Linked DNA regions of Sediminicoccus sp. KRV36. The protein of the gene in region 2 binds, or shares a complex with, the protein of the main gene of each other region. Links are inferred from orthologs where the notes say so. Each region holds a gene or a part of one and is shown on either strand. Other genes may lie near its edges.

Evidence for each region.
Region 1: the proteins of LHU95_RS02070 (region 2) and ctaD are in contact, whole or in part, in a solved structure (PDB 7CUB), measured with the Escherichia coli proteins. The link is inferred for Sediminicoccus sp. KRV36 from one-to-one orthologs.

Annotation. Positions count from the first base shown.
Region 1 is NZ_CP085081.1:1,026,858-1,029,912, reverse strand. Bases 9-2,995 are described here. They hold ctaD (cytochrome c oxidase subunit I), read right to left. Parts: upstream 2,302-2,995; coding sequence 715-2,301; downstream 9-714. Other genes in these bases: coxB (cytochrome c oxidase subunit II), read right to left, coding at 2,340-2,995; LHU95_RS04535 (heme o synthase), read right to left, coding at 9-585. Outside these bases: more of LHU95_RS04535, read right to left, coding at 1-8; more of coxB, read right to left, coding at 2,996-3,055. UniProt on the Escherichia coli protein: Cytochrome bo(3) ubiquinol oxidase is the terminal enzyme in the aerobic respiratory chain of E.coli that predominates when cells are grown at high aeration.
Region 2 is NZ_CP085081.1:432,405-435,382, reverse strand. What follows is about bases 9-2,918. They hold LHU95_RS02070 (cytochrome c oxidase subunit 3), read right to left. Parts: upstream 1,926-2,918; coding sequence 1,092-1,925; downstream 9-1,091. Other genes in these bases: fliF (flagellar basal-body MS-ring/collar protein FliF), read left to right, coding at 2,808-2,918; LHU95_RS02065 (cytochrome c oxidase assembly protein), read right to left, coding at 2,075-2,674; LHU95_RS02075 (GDP-mannose 4,6-dehydratase), read right to left, coding at 9-933. Also shown: more of LHU95_RS02075, read right to left, coding at 1-8; more of fliF, read left to right, coding at 2,919-2,978. UniProt on the Escherichia coli protein: Cytochrome bo(3) ubiquinol terminal oxidase is the component of the aerobic respiratory chain of E.coli that predominates when cells are grown at high aeration.

The DNA of each region.
Region 1 (3,055 bases), 590 kb from region 2 along the record:
CGCCCAGAGCGAGAGCGCCCAGAAATGCGGCGGCGTCCACATGAAGATGATGGCGAAGAGCACGAGCGGCAGCGGTTCCATGCTGCCGGTCACCGCGATCCAGCCGATCAGCGGCGGGAAGGCGCCGGCCGCGCCGCCGATGACGATGTTCTGCGGCGTGCGGCGCTTCAGCAGCATCGTGTAGATCACGACGTAGAAGAAGATCGAGAAGGCCAACACGCCAGCGGCCAGCCAATTGGTGGCAAGCCCCATCAGGGCCACGGAGCCCACGGCCAGCACCACGCCATAGGTGAGGGCGGCATCAGCGCTGATGCGGCCGGTCGGGATAGGGCGCTTGATGGTGCGGCGCATGATCGCGTCAATATCGCGGTCATACCACATGTTCATGGCACCCGCCGCACCGGCCGCGATGGTGATGCAGAGAATGGCCGTGACGGCCAACACCGGATGCATGGCGCCGGGCGCCACCAAGAGCCCGATGATGCCGGTATAGACGACGAGCGTCAGCACGCGCGGCTTGAGCAGCGTGATCCAGTCGCGCACCTCGGAGGCGCCGGCGATGTCTGTGGTGGTCACGTCACTCATTTGGGTCCTCGATTGAGGGGCTTTGCCCCTCAAACTCCCCAGCAAGAACCTCAGGTTCTTGCAACTCCGAGGAATGGGGGTGCAGGGGACGAGTCCCCTGCTGGGGGAGTTTGAGGGGGCAACGCCCCCTCAACGGATCTTCGGCAGCTCATCGAAGCTGTGGAAGGGCGGCGGGCTGCTGATCTGCCATTCCAGCGTCGTCGCACCCTCACCCCAGTAATTGGCCGGGACCGGCGCGCCGCGCTTGAAGGTCACGTACATCACGTAGAAGAAGAAGATGAAGCCCGAGACCGAGATATAGGCACCCAGCGAGGCGATCAGGTTCCAGCCCCAAAAAGCGTCAGGATAATCCGGGTAGCGGCGCGGCATGCCCTGGTTGCCCAGGAAGTGCATCGGGAAGAAGGTCAGGTTCACGCCGATGAAGGTCAGCCAGAAATGGATCTTGCCGAGCTTCTCCGGGTACTGCTTCCCGCTCATCTTGCCGATCCAGTAGTAGATGCCGGCATAGATGCCGAACACCGCGCCCAGGCTCAGCACGTAGTGGAAATGCGCCACCACGTAATAGGTGTTGTGCAGGATCTGCGTGATGCCCGCATTGGCCAGCACGACGCCCGTCACACCGCCGAGCGTGAACAGGAAGATGAAGCCGATGGCGAACAGCATCGGCGTGTCGAACCGCATGGAGCCACCCCACATGGTGGCGATCCAGGAGAAGATCTTCACACCCGTCGGCACCGCGATGACCATGGTCGCCGCCATGAAGTAGGCCCGCGTGTCCACATCCATGCCGGAGGTGTACATGTGGTGCGCCCAGACCACGAAGCCAACCACGCCGATCGCGACCATCGCATAGGCCATGCCGAGATAGCCAAACACCGGCTTCTTGGAGAAGGTCGAGATGACATGGCTGATGATGCCGAAGGCCGGCAGGATCATGATGTAGACTTCGGGGTGGCCGAAGAACCAGAAGAGGTGCTGGAACAGCACCGGATCACCGCCGCCGGCCGGGTCGAAGAAGGCCGTGCCGAAGTTGCGGTCGGTGATCAGCATGGTGATGGCACCACCCAGCACCGGCACCGCCAGCAGCAGCAGGAAGGCCGTGACCAGCATGGACCAGACAAAGAGCGGCATCTTGTGCAGCGTCATGCCCGGGGCGCGCATGTTGAAGATGGTGGTGATGAAATTCGCGGCACCCAGGATCGAGGAAGCGCCGGCCAGGTGCAGGGCGAACAGCGCCATGTCCATGGCGGGGCCGGTCTGATACTGGTCATCCGAAAGCGGCGGATAGATCGTCCAGCCCGCGCCGGCACCGCCGCCCACGAAGAGCGAGCCGCCCAGCAGCAGGAAGGCCGGCACCAGCAGCCAGAAGGAGATGTTGTTCAGCCGCGGGAAAGCCATGTCCGGCGCGCCGATCATGATGGGCACGAACCAGTTGCCGAAGCCGCCGATCAGTGCGGGCATGATCACGAAGAACACCATGATCAGGCCATGGGCCGAGACATAGGCGTTCCACATCTGCCCGTCGGAGAAGATCTGCAGGCCCGGCTGCTGCAACTCCAGGCGCATCAGCACCGAGAGGCCGATGCCGATGATCGCGGCGAAGAGCGAGAAGATGATGTAGAGGGTGCCGATATCCTTGTGATTGGTGCTGAACAGCCACCTGCTCACGAAGCCCGGCTTGTGGTCGTCATGTCCATGCGCGTCCGCGTATGCCATGTGCCTTGTGCCTTTCCTGAAGCCTTTTGCCGGCTGCGTTACTGACGCGCCGCTGCGATTCGAATGGTGTCGTTGGCCGCATCCGCAAGGGCGGGGGCGGCGTCATCCTGGCGGGCGAAGCGCGTGCGCGCGCTGGCCACCCAGGCGTCGAACTCCTCCTGCGGCACGGCCTTCACCACGATGGGCATGAACCAGTGATTGGTCCCGCAGATCTGGTTGCACTGGCCGTAGAAGGTGCCGACGCGGTCGGCCCGCATCCAGGTCTCCAGCGTGCGCCCGGGAATGCTGTAGCGCTGCACACCGAGGCTGGGGACGAAGAAGCTGTGGATCACATCGGCGCCATTGGTCATGACGCGGATGGTCCGGCCCACCGGCACCAGCAGCGGCTCGTCCACTTCCAGGCCGCGCAGCTGGCCCGGGCGGATTTCGTCATCCTGCAAGGGGCGGCTGTCGAAGCTGAAATTGCCGTGGTCGGGGAACTGATAGCTCCAGTACCATTGATGACCCGTCACGTTGATCGTGAGGTCGGCGTCGCGCGCCCGGTCCTGGTAGTAGATCAGCCGGAAGGAGGGGATGGCGATGACCAGCAGGATCAGCACCGGGATCACGGTCCAGGCGATTTCGAGCGTGGTGTTGTGGCTGTTCTGCGAGGGGACGGGGTTGCGCGCGGCGCTGTAGCGCCAGGCGCACCAGGCCAGCAGCATCGCCACGAAGATCGTGACGGCGACCATCAGCCAGAACACCAGTTCATTGA
Region 2 (2,978 bases):
CTCGGCGCGCGCCTTCGTCGAGTCCCCCAAGGCGGTCTGCGCGCCCGGTGCCGCAGGATCGAGTTGGACCAGAAGGCGGCCCGTTGCCTGGCAATGCCCGGCCTCAAGGCGCCCCGCGCCGCGCCAGCCCAGTTCCGTGCCGAAATGGGCGAAGACGCGCCGCACCATCTCCCGCAGGGGATGGACCATGCCGCTGGCCAGGACGAAATCGCCCGGCTGCTCCTGCTGGAGCATCCGCCACATCGCCTCGGCATAGTCGCGCGGATGCCCCCAATCCCGCTTTGCATCGAGATCGGCGAGAAGCACGGGGCCAGCGCTGCCCTCGGCCAAAGCGGCCACACCCTGCAGGATGTACTGGCTGAGCGCGTGCGGCGCGCTCCGGGCGCTGTCATGCGGAAAAAGGATGCCGCTGGAGGCATGCATCCCATGCCTCTCGCGGGCCTGGGCCACCATCCAGCGGGCCTGCAGACGCGCCACGCCCAGCGCCGAATCCGGCCGCGGCGCGGTCGCTTCAGTGACCGGCGCATCACCGCCGCTGCCGAACATCTCATGGCCCGAGGCCTGGAACAGCCGCAGGCGCCCCGTTGCGTCATGCAGGCGGACAGCGTCCAGCAGCCGCTGCGTGCCCAGCGCCACAAGATCAGCCACCTGGTGCGGAATGCTCGACGGGGGCAGGCTCGGCCCGGCCAGGTTGTAAACCTCGTTCGGCTGAGCGCGCTGCAACACGCGCAGCAGGCTGCCCAACTCGGTCAGATCACCCTGATGGAGATGCAGATTTGTGCCTGCGCGAAGGGCCTTGAGGTGATCCGTGCTCGGCAGCGAGATGCGTCGGCTCACCCCATGCACGACATAGCCCCGAGCCAGGAGAAATCGCGCGAGACTGGTGCCGTCCTGACCCGCGATGCCGATGATCAAAGCGACTGGGGCAGTCATCTCAGCTCCCATGGACACTCCTGGCAGGAGCGTCGCTGTAGGAATAGCGGAGGATTTCGGTCATTGCCAGCGCAAGAAAGGCGAGCAGGGAAGGATCTCTCCCCGCCCATGCCCTGGCGATCGGGCGGCCCCCTTAACCCAAGGCCGCCACGCAAGCTTCAGTGATGGGCGATCTCGCCTGCGCCGGCGACATAGATCGACACGAAGAGGAAGAGCCACACCACGTCCACGAAATGCCAGTACCAGGCGGCGGCCTCGAAGCCGAAATGCCGTTCCGGCGTGAATTGCCCGGCCATGGCGCGGAACAGGCAGACAGCCAGGAAAATGGTGCCGACGATGACGTGGAACCCGTGGAAACCCGTCGCCAGGAAGAACACCGAAGGGTAGACGCCGCCGGTAAAGGCGAAGGGCGCCATGCTGTATTCCCAGGCCTGAAGCCCGGTGAAGGCCATGCCGAGCACCACCGTCAGCGCGAGGCCGATGATCAGGTTCTTGCGATCATTCTCCAGCAGCGCGTGATGTGCCCAGGTCACCGTGCAGCCCGAGAGCAGCAGGATCATGGTATTCAGGAAGGGCAGGCCCCAGGGGTCAAAGGTCTTGACGCCAGCCGGCGGCCAGATCGCGGTGGCGGCGCCGGAGACATGGTCCGGATAGAGTGCGAAGTGGAAATAGGCCCAGAAGAAGGCCACGAAGAACATGACCTCGGAGGCGATGAAAAGGATCATGCCGTAACGCAGACCCAGGCGCACCACCGGGGTATGCAGCCCGGCCGTCCGGCTCTCCTTCAGCACATCGCGCCACCAGCCGAACATGCAGACCAGGACGCTGGTGCCACCCAGCGCCAACACCCAGTTTCCGCCGCCATGCGCCAGCACGATGATGCCAAGCAGCATGGTACCGGCGGCGAAAGCGGCCAGGATCGGCCAGAAAGACGGCTCGACCAGGTGGTATGGGTGCTTGTAGGGGCTCGCGCCCTCGGCGTTGCTGGCCATCACTCGTCCTGCGATTGATCCCCCGGGGGCCGAGAGGGCGCCGGGGCGTTGCGGCGCACAATCCCGGAAAACGGCCCCGTGATCAAGGGTGGCCAGCCAGAACCGGGCGATCCGCCATCGGCGTTCAGCGATGGGCCGGCATGGATCCGCTAGCGCGGCCGGCCCACATGCGGCCCCGCATTGGCCAGGGCGCCCGCGCGCTCCGCGTCATTCAGGCTGCGGAAGAAGGTATAATTGATGCTGATGGTGCGGATGCCGCGCGTCGCCGGGTCCTCGGCGATTCGCGGATCCACCCAGAAGGCGAGCGGCATGTCCACCGACTGGCCGGGCTCCAGCGTCTGTTCCTCGAAGCAGAAGCAGGCCGTCTTGTGGAAGTATTTCGCGGCCACATCCGGCGTCACATTATAGGTCGAGATGCCCGTGACCGGCGTCGCGCCCAGGTTGCGCGCCACGTAGAAGGCCAGCGCCTCCTCCCCCACGCGCAACTGCACGGAGGGCTGCTGCGCCTCGAAGCGCCAGGGCAGGTTCGGCTGCGTCTGGGCGTTGAACCGCACCGTGACGGTGGCGGTGCCAGGTGCCACCGGCGCGGCCTGGCCGATCATCGGCGTGCCGCCAAAGCCCGTGGCACGGCAGAACAGGTCATATAGCGGCACGGCGGCGAAGCTGACCCCCACCATCAGCGCGACAAAGCCGAAGGCCGCGAAGCCGATGCGGCGATTTTTCCGGGCGAGGACCTCTTGCGGCGTCATGCCGGTGATCTGGCCCCTCGGGCGGAGGGACGCAAGCCTCTGGCCGGGTGTCGCCGCGTTAAGCCTTTCGCAACGCGGCATGCGGCACTTTCTGCCCAGGGCGCAGGATGGGCCCCCGGGAGATTTGGATGTCTTGTTGCAGCGCGCCGTGCCGGATGGTGCCATGCAGGATCTGATCGCACAGCTGCGCGGGCTGGGCCGGATCCAGATGCTGGCCCTGGCGGGCACGGCCATCGGCGTTCTCGGCCTGATCATCTTCCTGGTGATGCGTGCGGGCACCCCGGCGATGGGCCTGCTGTATGGG